DNA from 2 places in the Kocuria sp. APC 4018 genome. Region 1 is predicted to be linked to the other one. Evidence: predicted binding sites of a transcription regulator. Region 1 holds the regulator's gene; the other holds the start of a gene.
The links. The regulator LexA, encoded in region 1, represses DNA repair genes until DNA is damaged. The targets are predictions, from matches to a motif close to TCGAACANNTGTTCGA.
Positions count from the first base shown of each region.

Region 2: ruvA (Holliday junction branch migration protein RuvA) is a predicted target of LexA. The motif match lies at 5,091-5,106, and genes of this name have one in related genera.

Region 1 is NZ_JASDCY010000020.1:32,237-38,919, forward strand. It holds gene hflX (GTPase HflX) at 1-240, shown strand, start outside; gene QL985_RS05610 (ATP-dependent DNA helicase) at 237-2,294, shown strand; gene lexA (transcriptional repressor LexA) at 2,316-3,074, opposite strand; gene QL985_RS05620 (LysM peptidoglycan-binding domain-containing protein) at 3,354-3,791, shown strand; gene QL985_RS05625 (histidinol-phosphate transaminase) at 3,837-4,940, shown strand; gene hisB (imidazoleglycerol-phosphate dehydratase HisB) at 5,126-5,743, shown strand; gene hisH (imidazole glycerol phosphate synthase subunit HisH) at 5,809-6,456, shown strand; gene QL985_RS05635 (hypothetical protein) at 6,453-6,614, shown strand.
Region 2 is NZ_JASDCY010000007.1:9,162-15,844, reverse strand. It holds gene thrS (threonine--tRNA ligase) at 1-381, shown strand, start outside; gene QL985_RS02370 (HIT domain-containing protein) at 378-953, shown strand; gene QL985_RS02365 (Mur ligase family protein) at 1,033-2,346, shown strand; gene QL985_RS02360 (glutamine amidotransferase) at 2,356-3,087, shown strand; gene QL985_RS02355 (YebC/PmpR family DNA-binding transcriptional regulator) at 3,479-4,240, shown strand; gene ruvC (crossover junction endodeoxyribonuclease RuvC) at 4,245-4,925, shown strand; gene ruvA (Holliday junction branch migration protein RuvA) at 5,220-5,861, shown strand; gene ruvB (Holliday junction branch migration DNA helicase RuvB) at 5,864-6,683, shown strand, end outside.

The DNA of each region.
Region 1 (6,683 bases):
CGGCCCGACCACGAGCTGGACCTCCTGGTCCCGTACACCCACGGGGAAGTGGTGTCACGGCTCCACGCCCAGGACGCGGAGATCCTCAGCACCGAGCACACCCCCGAGGGCACACGCCTGCACGTGCGGGTGCGCGAAGACCTGGTGGACGACCTCGAGCGCTACCTCAGTGCCCCCCACACCCCTGCCGGGGACGAGGCCCAGGGGCGGGAGCAGGCGCAGGACTCGCAGGGCGCATGAGCGCACCGTTCATCGACGAGACCGGCAAGGACGTCTCGGAGGTCCGCCCGGAGTCCCTCCCCGGTGGCGCGGACGCCCTCGAGCTGCTCGACGCCGCCGTCACCGCCCTCGGGGGGCAGCGGCGGGACGGTCAGCGCTTCATGGCGGCCAAGGTGGCCGAGGCCCTGCAGACACGCCGCCACCTGCTGGTGCAGGCGGGCACGGGCACGGGCAAGTCGCTCGCCTATCTGGTTCCCGCGCTGGTCCACGCCAGGACCTCGGACAAGCCGGTGGTGGTGGCCACGGCCACCCTGGCTCTGCAGTCGCAGATCACCGGCCGCGACGTGCCGCGCCTGCTCGACGCGCTGGAGGACGAGCTCGACGACCGCCCGGACGTGGCCCTGCTCAAGGGGCGCTCCAACTACGCGTGCCTGCACAAGGTGGAGGGCGGGTACCCCGAGGACGATGACGCCGCTCTGTTCAGCGCTCCGGTCGGAGGCTCCGGCGGCGTGGGAACGGACCGCCCTCTCGGAGGGCTGGCGCAGCAGGTTCTCCGCCTGCGCGAGTGGGTCGAGACCACCGAGAGCGGGGACCGGGACGACATCCAGCCGGGGGTCTCGGACGCCGCGTGGCGCCAGGTTTCCGTGACGGCCAAGGAGTGCCTGGGCCGCAAGTGCCCGCTCGTGGAGCAGTGCTTCGCGGAACGTGCCCGCGCTCAGGCGGGTGAGGCGGACATCGTCATCACCAACCACGCTCTCCTCGCGATCAACGCCTTCGAGGGTCTCGCGGTGCTCCCGGAGCACGACGTCGTCATCGTGGACGAGGCGCACGAGCTGCGCGACCGGGTCACCGGCGCGGTCACGGCATCGTTGTCAGCGGCGGCAGTGCGCGCGGCGAGCACCGCCGTCCGCAAGCACACGGCGGCCTCCAGCGATGCGCTGGAACGAGCCGCGCAGGCCTTCGACAAGGCGTTCGACGACGAGGACTCAGGTCTGCTGCCCCGGGGATTCACCGAGGAGCAGGTCTACGCGGTGCGGGGGATCCAGGACGCCGCCCGCACGGGACTCAGCGACACCAAGGGCGAGTCCAAGGGAGAGGACGCCGGACGGCACGCCGCGCGCTCGCGGCTCTCGGAGCTTCTGGACACCTCCGAGCGCATGCTCGGGGCGGACACCGCGCACGACGTCCTGTGGGTTTCGCGCGTGGGCCGGTGGAGCCCCACGGAGGGGTACGTGGGCACCTCGGCGGGAGAGCCTGCCACGCTCAACATTGCGCCCCTGAGCGTGGCGGGGCCCCTGCGCGAGGGCCTCTTCGACGGCCGCACGGTGGTGCTCACCTCCGCGACACTGGCCGTGGGGTCGTGCTTCTCGTCGGTCGCAGGGTCCCTCGGCCTGCAGGGCCCGGGGGCGCCGCTCTGGCGGGGCGTGGACGTGGGAAGCCCCTTCGACTACCGCCGCCAGGGGATCCTCTACGTGGCCAAGCACCTTCCCAAGCCCGGGAGGGGCGTCTCGGAGGAGCAGCTGGGCGAGCTGCTCGAGCTGCTGGAGGCGTCCGGAGGCGGAGCGCTCGGGCTGTTCTCCTCACGGCGCGCGGCGGAGGACGCCGCAGAGGCGTTGCGGGAGCGGACCGAGCTGCCCATCCTGTGCCAGGGGGACGCCTCGTTGCCCTCACTCGTCAAGGAGTTCACGGACGATCCCGCGGCCAGTCTGTTCGGCACCATGAGCCTGTGGCAGGGGGTGGACGTCCCGGGACAGTCCTGCCGGCTGGTGGTGATCGACAGGATCCCGTTCCCCCGCCCCGACGATCCGCTGGGCACCGCCCGCACCCGTGCCGCCGAGCGCGCCGGGGGCAACGGCTTCATGACGGTGTCCGCCTCGCACGCGGCTGTTCGGCTTGCCCAGGGCGCGGGACGGCTGATCCGTGCGAGCGGGGACAAGGGTGTGGTGGCGGTTCTGGACTCCCGCCTTGCGACGGCCCGCTACGGGTCCTTCCTTGCCCGGTCGCTGCCCCCGCTGTGGCCCACCACGGACAAGTCCACCGTGCTGGGGGCGCTGCAGCGGCTGGGCCGGCAGTGAGGTGAGGGCCCCGCGCCGCGGTTACAGGGAGCGCAGAACGGAGACGACCTTGCCCATTACGGTGGCGTGGTCGCCCAGGATGGGTTCGTAGCGGGTGTTCTGCGGCAGGAGCCAGGTGTGGCCGTCGCGCTGCCGGAAGGTCTTCACCGTGGCCTCATCGTCCAGCAGGGCGGCCACGACGTCCCCGTTCTCCGCGGAGTTCTGCTGGCGCACGACCACCCAGTCGCCGTCGCAGATGGCGGCGTCGATCATCGAGTCCCCGGCGACCTTGAGCATGAACAGCTGGCCGTGGCCCACGAACTGCCGCGGCAGCGAGTAGACCTCCTCGACGGACTGCTCGGCGGTGATGGGGCCGCCCGCGGCAATGCGGCCCACCAGGGGGACGGGCACCATGGCGTCGTCCTCGTCCGCGGCGGGTACCGAGCCCAGGGTGGGCGTGAGGGGCGAGACCGTGGCACCGCCGGAGGCTCCACCCTCCTGGGGATCCTCCGTGCCCAGGTGGTGGTCCAGCTCCTGCTGGCTGAGCGGTCGCAGCACCTCCATGGCCCGGGGGCGTCGGGGGTCACGGCGGAGGTACCCCCACTTCTCCAGCTGACCGAGCTGGTGCGTGACGCTCGACAGGGACGCGAGCCCCACGATGTCCCCGATCTCCCGCATGGACGGAGGGTACCCCCGCGTGGCGATCGAGCGCTGCACGGCGCCCAGGATCCTCGCCTGACGGTCCGAGAGTGTTCGAACGGGTCGGCCAGGTGTCTGCTGAGCGGGGGAAGTGGTGCTCACGAGCGGGGTCCTTTCGCCGTGCCGCACAGGGCGTGCCCGGGGGCCGGGCCGCGGACCGCTTATGCGTGTCGGAGACGTGGGGTCGACTGTCACATGTGTGGGGCCAGCTTAACCCGGGTGACCTGCGCATTCAAATATGTGTTCGAAACGGACCTCGACACCGTTCGTACATCCGTGCTAGAACTGTCACCAGACATTCGAAGATGTGTTCTACCCGCTACCGCGGTTCGAACACCGCCGCCCGGTGGGCGGCATCGACCGGAACACCAGGAGGTTGCCATGACCGCTCTCATCATGCCGAGGCCCGTTCGCCGGGCCACCGGGGTACGCGGCCGGTCCAGCATCCGAGCCGGTGTCGCCCGTCAGCTGGACGCCGCCGGCGGGGCAGGGCACGATCTCGGACCGGGGATCATGCGCTTGACCCGCCGCGGCAGACTGCTGCTGATCGGACTGCCCGTGGTCACCGGAGCCGCAGCGCTGCTCGTGGTGGCCGCGGTGTTCCTGCTGCCGCCCACCGTCAACGCCTCCACGGACCCCGTGGGTGAGCCCGTGACCCAGAGCGTCACGGTGCAGGCCCGGCAGAGTCTGTGGGAGATCGCGGTGGCCGCCGACCCCGACCGCGACCCGCGGGAGGTCATGGACGACATCGCGGAGCTCAACGGCCTCAGCTCGTCCCAGCTCTCGGCCGGCCAGGTCCTCGAAGTTCCGGCCCGGTAGGCCCTGCTGACTCTGCGGCCCCTGCGGGCCCGATAGGATGAACCGGTGAATTCCGCCGCAGATCCTCTGGCCTCCCTCCCGATGCGTGACGACCTGCAGGGGATGTCCCCGTACGGGGCTCCGCAGCTGCAGGTGGAGGTCGCGCTGAACACCAACGAGAACACCCACCCCGTTCCCGACGCCGTCGTGGACGCGATCACGGATCGTGTGCACCTCGTGGCCGGGGCGCTGAACAGGTACCCGGACCGGGACTTCACCGCCCTGCGGAAGGCCCTGGCCTCCTACCTGGGGCACGGCCTCGACGAGCGGAACATCTGGGCGGGCAACGGCTCCAACGAGGTGCTGCAGCAGATCCTCCAGGCCTTCGGGGGACCGGGGCGTTCTCTCCTCAGCTTCGTTCCCACGTACTCCATGTATCCGTTGCTCGCACTGGGAACGGGCACACGGTTCATCGCGGGGGAGCGGGACGCCGACTTCTCCCTCACGGCGGACGCCGCGGCCCGGCAGGTGGCCGAGCACGCGCCCAGCGTGGTGTTCCTGTGCTCGCCCAACAATCCCACGGGGACCGCTCTCGAGCTCGACGTGGTCGATGCCGTGTACCGCGCCGGAGAGACGCACCGCACGGTCGTGGTGGTGGACGAGGCCTACGCCGAGTTCGCCCGCGAGGGAACACCGTCCGCGCTGACCCTGCTCGAGGACCGCCCCCGGCTCATCGTGTCCCGGACCATGAGCAAGGCCTTCGCCCTGGCTGGAGCCCGCCTCGGCTACTTCGCGGCGGCGCCGGAGATCGCGGATGCCATGCGGCTCGTCCGGTTGCCCTACCACCTGTCCTCCGTCACCCAGGCCACCGCGCTGGCGGCACTCGAGCACCACGGTGCGCTGCTGGCCACCGTGGAGGACATCAAGACCCAGCGTGATCGGATCGTGCGGGAACTCACCCGTCTGGGGCTCGCGCCATCGGCGTCGGACTCGAACTTCGTGTTCTTCGACTGCGGCGGAGACGCGCACGCGATGTGGCAGGCCCTCCTGGACGACGGGGTGCTCGTGCGGGACGTGGGGATTCCCGGGCACCTGCGGGTCACCGCCGGCACGGAGCCCGAGACGTCCGCGTTCCTGGACGCTGTGGCGGGGTACCTGTCCGCGCGCTGAGTCACGACGGACCCACGTTCACCGGAGGCCGGAGGCCGGGGGCTGGCTGCGGGCGGCGCGTCGGCCAGGGCGCGGAGCAACTGCGGTCCCGCCTAGACTGGAACGACCCGCGCGCACCACGCGTCCCGCCATTGCCGGACCGGCCGCGCGCGGGCGGATCGAACCACGAGGAGTCAGTGCCAGACATGAGTGCGACCGAGAAGCAGCGCACCGCCACGGTGGAACGCGTCACGAGCGAGTCCACGGTGCGGGTGAGCCTGGACCTGGACGGCACGGGCACCTCCCGCATCGACACGAGCGTGCCGTTCTACGACCACATGCTCACCGCCCTGTCGAGGCACTCGCTCATCGACCTGGACGTCACGGCGCACGGGGACACCCACATCGACGTCCACCACACGGTCGAGGACACGGCCATCGTGCTGGGCGAGGCATTGCGGGAGGCGCTCGGGGACAAGCGCGGGATCCGCAGGTTCGGGCAGGCCACTGTTCCCCTGGACGAGGCCCTCGCCTCGGCGGTGGTGGACGTCTCCGGCCGCCCCTACGTGGTGCACACCGGAGAGCCCGAGGGACAGCAGTACCACCTGATCGGTGGCCACTTCACGGGGTCCATGACCCGTCACGTGCTGGAGTCCCTGGCCCACCACGCGCAGCTGTGCCTGCACATGGACGTGGTGCGCGGGAGGGACCCCCACCACATCGTGGAGGCACAGTTCAAGGCGCTGGCCCGTGCACTGCGCGAGGCCGTGGAGCTGGATCCGCGGATGGCCGGCACCATCCCGTCCACCAAGGGCGCCCTGTGAGCGCCGAGGTGACGGACGCGCAGGACGCGCCGAGCGTCGTCGTGCTGGACTACGGCGCGGGGAACGTGCGCTCGGCGGTCCGCGCGCTGGAGGCCGCGGGCGCGCGCGTGCGACTCAGCGCGGACCCGCGCGACGTCCTGGACGCGGACGGGCTCGTGGTGCCGGGCGTGGGCGCGTTCGAAGCGGTGATGGAGGGGCTGCGGTTGGTGGACGCCCCCCGGCTCATCGACCGGCGCGTGAGTGGCGGCCGCCCCGTGCTGGGGATCTGCGTGGGTCTGCAGGTGATGTTCGACCGCGGCGTGGAGCACGGCCGCGAGACCGCGGGCCTCGCGCAGTGGCCCGGAACCGTGGAGCGACTGGCCGCGCCCGTGGTGCCCCACATGGGCTGGAACACGGTGCGCCCGCCCGAGGACTCGGTGCTCTTCCGGGGCCTCGAGAACGAGCGCTTCTACTTCGTGCACTCCTACGGTGTGCAGGGCTGGGCGTTCGACCAGAGCATCGAGGTCATGGCTCCTCCCGCCGTGACCTGGTCCGAGCACGGCACGCCGTTCGTGGCCGCGGTGGAGAACGGACCGCTGAGTGCCACGCAGTTCCATCCCGAGAAGTCCTCGCACGCGGGGATCGCCCTGCTGCGCAACTGGCTGGCCACGCTGCCTCGCACGGGCCGGCTGGACGACCGTCTTTCCGACCCCGCAACGGAGCATGCCTCATGACCGCCTCGGTCCTCGTCCTCGTCGCCGGCGCCTTCTTCGTCGGTGGCGCCATCTCGTTCGCCCAGCAGCGCAAACCCGTGTGGTCGATCGTGCTGCTCGCCCTGGTCGCCGCCGCGCTGATCGGCTACGGCGCGTACTCGTGGTTCACGAGTCTGTGAGCACGCCCGTGCCAGGATCCGCGCACCGCACGTGACGCGGTGCGCGGCGCCGCCCCGGGCCTGACCCCG
Region 2 (6,683 bases), on a different contig from region 1:
CCCGTGGCCGAGGCGTTCAACGACTACCTGGACGAGTTCGCCCAGTCCCTGCGCGAGCGCGGGATCCGGGTGGAGGTGGACACCTCCTCCGACCGCTTCCCCAAGAAGATCCGCACGGCGTCCAAGGACAAGATCCCGTTCGTGGTCATCGCCGGCGGCGAGGACGCCGAGGCGGGCACCGTGTCGTTCCGCTTCCGCGACGGCTCCCAGCACAACGGCGTGAGCCGGGCGGAGGCCGTGGAGCTCATTGCCCGCCACGTGGCCTCACGCGCCAACGAGGATCCGACGGCCCCGGCCGAGGAGGTCGCGGTGGACGCCACCGTGGTCGAGGAGCCGGCGGCGGCGTCGTCGGGGCAGACCCGGGCGCCGGAGCAGCTGTGACCGGGCGGGGCGCCGCGGCGCCGGACGGGGACGGTGTGGTCCGGGACGAGTTCGAGGTCCCGGGGGTGCCGGACAGCTTCCAGCGGCTGTGGACCCCGCACCGGCTCGCGTACGTGCGCGGGGAGGACACATCGGTGGAGCAGCCGCCGGGGTGCCCGTTCTGCACCGCGCCGCAGCGCTCCGACGAGGACTCCCTGATCGTGCACCGCGGCGAGCACTGCTTCGTGGTGCTCAACCTGTTCCCGTACAACCCCGGCCACGTGCTGGTGTGCCCGTACCGGCACGTGGCGGACCTGGACGAGCTCACGGACGACGAGCTGTGGGAGCTCAACACCCTGACCCGCACGGCGGTGCGCGTGATCCGGGAGGTTGCGAGTCCCGCGGCGTTCAACGTGGGGCTCAACCTGGGCTCCGCGGCGGGCGGCTCGCTCGCCGCTCACCTGCACCAGCACGTGGTGCCCCGGTGGACCGGTGACGCCAACTTCATGCCCGTGCTCGCGCAGACCAAACCGCTGATCCAGACCCTGGGGGCCACGCGCGAGGACATCGCCGCGGCCTGGCCCGGGGACTGACGGCCCGCGGGCCCACCGGTCCGCGACCGAGGGTGCCCGCACCCGTTCACCACTCGGGTGCCCGCACCCGCTCACTAGGATGGAGACCATGTCCCGACCTCTCGTACGCGTCCTCGGCCAGGGGGTGCGCTGGACGTCCAGCCTGCGCGGCGGCGGCTCCGCGTTCCCCGGCCTGTTCATGGAGAAGCTGCACCCCGGCTTCGTCGCGGAGGAGCTCGCCAAGCTGCCCCGCGGCGTGGTGGTGATCAGTGGGACCAACGGCAAGACCACCACCACCAAGATGACCGTGCAGCTGCTGCGCTCGCAGGGCCTGCGCGTGTTCACCAACCGCACGGGCTCGAATTTCGTGCGCGGTGTGGCCGCGTCCCTGCTCGCGGAGATGGACGCGTTCGGCCGTCTGGACGCGGACGTCGCGGTGCTCGAGCTGGACGAGGCCCACGCGGTGCACTTCGTGAAGCAGGTGCAGCCGCGGATCAGCCTGCTGCTCAACGTGATGCGCGACCAGCTGGACCGCTTCGGGGAGATCGACACCACGCGCCGGATGCTGCGCCAGGTGGCCCGCGCCACCACGGAGACCGTGGTGCTCAACCGCGAGGACCCCCGGATCGCGGGGCTCGCCGAGGACCTCTCCGCGGGCACAGCCGTGTCCTGGTTCGGGCTCTCGGACGCGCTGCGCCCCATGTTCCCGTCCGACGACGACATGCGCGAGGGCCTGCGCCAGGTGGATCCCGGCGAACAGGACTCCCAGGTGCCCTCGGCGCGGCGCCCGGACGCGGACGTCGTGCTGGAGGCCGTCAACGCCCGCAGCGTGGAGCTGGACGTGCGCGGCACGAGCCACGAGGCCACGGTGGACCTCTACGGCGTCTACAACCAGTACAACGCGGCGGCCGCCCTGGCCGTGAGCCTGCAGGTGCTGGGGGACGACGCCGATGTCCCCGCCCTGATGACCGAGCTCGGCAACGTGACGCCCGCCTTCGGGCGCGGCGAGACCATCGCGGTGGACGGCAAGCCCCTGCAGCTGCTGCTGGTGAAGAACCCCGCGGGGTTCCGGCTGTCGCTGGCATCCGCGTCCGCGCAGGACTACGCGACCATGATCGCGATCAACGACCAGTACGCGGACGGCCGGGACGTCTCCTGGCTGTGGGACGTGGACTTCGACAGCCTCCGGGAGGGCGGGGTGGACCTCGTCTCCGGAGTGCGCGCGTGGGACATGGCCCTGCGGCTGGACTACGACCTCGTGCGCGTGGGCGGGGTGGAACCGGACCTGGAGGACGCGTTGAAGCAGTTCATCGCACAGTCCGGGGACCGTCCCATGCGCATCTTCTGCACCTACACGGCCATGCTGTCCCTGCGCAAGATCCTGGGCGGCATGACGCACGTGGCCGCCATCTAGGAGAACACCGTGGCTGAGAACACCTCCGGGCCGCTGCGCATCGTGCAGCTCTACCCCCGGGACATGAACATCTACGGCGACTGGGGCAACACCCTGACCCTCAAGCGCCGCGCCGAGCGCTACGGTCTGGACACCGAGATCGTGGACTACGACCCGGGTGATCCGTGGCCCGAGCACGCCGACCTCTTCGTGGGCGGCGGTGGCCAGGACTCGGGGCAGTTCCGCGTGGCCGAGGACCTCGCGGCCGTGGCGCCCCGGCTGCACGAGGCCGTGGAACGCGGCGTGCCCATGCTCGCGATCTGCGGGCTCTACCAGCTCTTCGGCCGCAGCTTCCGCACCGGGGCGGGGGAGACCCTGTCCGGGATCGGGATCTTCGACCTGGAGACCGTGGCCGGCACCGAGCGGCTGATCGGCAACATCGTCACCGAGTCCCCGGAGCTGGGCCGGATCGTGGGCTACGAGAACCATTCCGGGCTCACCCGTCTGGGCGCGGGGCAGGAGCCCCTGGCCACGGTCGTCTCGGGCGCCGGCAACAACGGCGAGGACGGCACGGAGGGAGCCCGCACCCACAACGTGCTCGGCAGCTACCTGCACGGCTCCCTGCTGCCCAAGAACCCGCGCGTGGCGGACTTCCTGCTCGCCCAGGCCCTCGCCCTGCGCGGGGAGTCCCTGCCGGAGGTCGGCCCGGACGACACGCTGGCGGAGCGCGCCCGCGAGGTCGCGGCCTCCCGGCCCCGCTGACGGATCGGGGGACGACGACGCCGCTCGCGGCCGTACCTGCCGTGGCTCGCCCGGCGGGCCCCGGCCGTTCGGCAGGGGGCGGGCATGCGGCGTCGTCATCCTGCGTGCCGCGGCGGCCTGCCGAACCGCGGCCACCAGAGTCGCGGCGTCGGCCGCCCGCGGCCCTCACGGGGCGAGCGCGCGGCGTCGTCGACCGAGCCTGTCGCCGCGGCGAACCGTGTCCCCGCACCGGCGGCTCGGCGAGCACCTGCGGCACCGCAGGGCCCTCTGGGCGGTGCTGGGGCGTGCCCCGGTGTGACAGGGCACGGGGCGCGCTCGGTATCATGGCAGTCAATCCACCACCGCGTCCGGCCCGAGCACGGCCGGACGCACTCTTTCGAGGAGGTCATCCATGTCAGGTCACTCCAAGTGGGCCACGACCAAGCACAAGAAGGCGGCGATCGACGCCAAGCGCGCCAAGGCGTTCGCCAAGTACATCAAGGGCATCGAGGTCGCGGCGCGCATGGGCGGCGCGGACACCTCCGGCAACCCGGCGCTCGAGCTCGCGGTGTCCAAGGCCAAGAAGAACTCCGTGCCGAACGACAACATCGACCGTGCGATCAAGCGCGGAGCGGGCCTGACCGGCGAGACGATCGACTACACCGAGATCCTCTACGAGGCCCGCGGCCCGCAGGGCACCGCGCTGTACATCGAATGCCTGACGGACAACAAGAACCGCGCGGCCTCCGAGGTGCGCGTGGCCGTGACCCGTCACGGCGGCACCATGGCGGACTCCGGCTCGGTGGCGTACCTCTTCGAGCGCAAGGGCGTGGTGGAGGTGGCCAAGACGGACGGCCTCACCGAGGACGACGTCCTGATGGCCGTGCTCGACGCCGGCGCGGACGAGGTCCTGGACGAGTCGGACGTGTTCGAGGTGGTCAGCGAGGCCACGGACCTGCCCGCGATCCGCGCGGCGCTGGACGAGGCCGGTCTGGAGTACAACAACGACGACCCCCAGTTCCGGGCCACCATGAGCGTGGACCTGGACGCGGAGGGCGCCCGGAAGTTCCTCAAGCTCGCGGACGCGGTCGAGGAACTGGACGACGTGCAGAACGTCTACTCCAACGCGAACATCCCCGCGGACGTGATGGCCCAGCTCGAGGACGACGAGTAGGCCCGTGGCCCGTCCGCAGGCGGCAGGCTCCCAGCGCGTGCTCGCGGTGGACCCCGGTCTCACCCGGTGCGGCTTCGCCGTGGTGGACATGTCCGCCCAGCGCACGGGCACGTTCGTGCACGTGCAGGTGAGCGGCTCGCGCGCCCACGAGGCGCTCGAGCACCGTGTGCTGACCATCATGGAGGCCGCGGACGAGCTCATGGAGCGCTTCCGCCCGGACGTGGTGGCGGTGGAGCGCGTGTTCGCGCAGAACAACGCGCCCACGGTCGTGGGCACCGCCCAGGCCACCGGCGTGGTCATCGCGGCGGCGGCCCGGCGCGGCATCCCGGTCGCGTGGCACACCCCCTCCGAGGTCAAGGCCGCGGTCACCGGGGACGGCTCCGCGGACAAGGAGTCCGTGAACCGGATGGTCGTGCGCATCCTGAAACTGGACGCCCCGCCCCGCCCGGCCGACGCCGCGGACGCGCTCGCGCTGGCCGTGTGCCACGGCTGGCGCGGCGGGGTGGCAGGGATGAACGCGGTGGCGGCCACCTCCACCCACTCCGGGTCCCGTCCGTCACGGTCCACCGGCACCACCGGTACCACCGCGCTGACACCGGCCCAGCAGGCGTGGCGCCGGGCGGAGTCGGCCTCGCGTGCTCCGGGGGCCCGCGGCGGCAGCCCCGCACGGGGCAAACGCGGCTGAGAGGGGCGCGCGGCAGACTCCATCGGCCTATCCGCGGTCGAGCGGGACCGCCGCCGGCTGCACCGTTCTCGCCTGCCACGGTGCCCCACGGGTGGCGGTGGTCCACGCCCCGTTGCACTGTCCCCCCGCCGTGGCGCCCCCGTTGGTACAGTGGCCCAGAACCGTTCGCACACGTGTTCGAATCCGACGCGGCACTTGCCGCGCCCGAGCGCCGGGGCAGCCGCCCCCGCACCACCCAGCCCCCGGAACCGGTGGGCGCACGAGCCCGGCCCCGGCCGGGAGAGGGGAGCAGTCGTGATTGCCTCGGTGACCGGTGAGGTGGCCTTCGTGGGCGCCACCCTGGCCGTGGTGGAGGTCTCGGGCTTCGGCATCGAGGTCCACGCGAGCCCGCACACCCTGTCCGGTCTGCGGGTGGGAGCCACCACGCGGCTGCACACCGCCTACATCGCCCGAAAGGACGAGGCCCCGCTGCTGTTCGGCTTCGCCCAGGCGGACGAGAAGGAGATCTTCTCGGTCATGCTGGGAGTCTCCGGCGTGGGGCCGCGCACCGCGCTCGCCGCCGTCTCCGTGCTCGGGCCCGACGACGCCCGCCGGGCCATCGCGGCCGGGGACGACAAGGCGTTCACGGCCGTGCCGGGCATCGGGCCGAAGTCCGCGCGGCGGATCGTGCTGGAGCTCGCGGACAAGCTCGTGCTCCCCGAACCTCCCGTGCAACAGGCTTCCCAGCCGCAGATGCCGGTGTGGCGGGACCAGGTGGTCGATGCCCTCACGGGCTTGGGGTGGAACGAGAAGGACGCCGTCCGCGGCATCGAGGACGCCCTGCAGACCCAGCCCGAGCTCGGTGACTCCGGCAACTTGGCCGAGATCCTGCGCGCCGTCCTGTCCTGGCTCGGTACCTCCAAGGGCACCACGCACGCGCCCACCGGGAGGCGCTGAGCATGGCTGTGGAGGAGCGCGGGGCCGCGGGGCGGCAGCGCCTCGTGGGCGCCGAGGGGGACTACGACGACCAGCAGCTGGAGGCGTCGCTGCGGCCGGGCACGCTGGACGACTTCGTGGGGCAGAAGCGTGTGCGCGCGCAGCTCTCGCTGGTGCTCGAGGCGTCCAAGCTGCGCGGGCGCACCGCGGACCACGTGCTGCTCTCCGGTCCGCCGGGTCTGGGCAAGACCACCCTGGCGATGATCATCGCGGAGGAGCTGGAGGTCCCGTTGCGGATCTCCTCGGGCCCCGCCATCCAGCACGCGGGGGACCTCGCGGCCATCCTCTCCTCCCTGACCCACGGGGAGGTGCTCTTCCTGGACGAGATCCACCGGATGTCCCGCCCGGCGGAGGAGATGCTCTACATGGCCATGGAGGACTTCCGCGTGGACATCGTGGTGGGCAAGGGCGCCGGCGCCACCTCCATTCCCCTGGACCTGCCACCCTTCACGCTGGTGGGCGCCACCACCCGTGCCGGTCTGCTGCCCGGACCGCTGCGGGACCGCTTCGGTTTCACCGGGCACCTGGAGTTCTACTCGGTCCCGGAGCTCGAGCTCGTGCTGCGCCGCTCCGCGGGGCTGCTGGACCTCACCATGACCTCCGAGGCCTTCACGGAAGTGGCTTCGCGCTCGCGCGGCACCCCCCGCATCGCCAACCGGCTGCTGCGCCGCGTGCGGGACTGGGCACTCGTGCACGGTGTGGAGCGCATCGACGCCCGCGCCGCCGGGGCCGCGCTGGACATGTACGAGGTGGACGCCCGCGGGCTGGACCGGCTGGACCGCA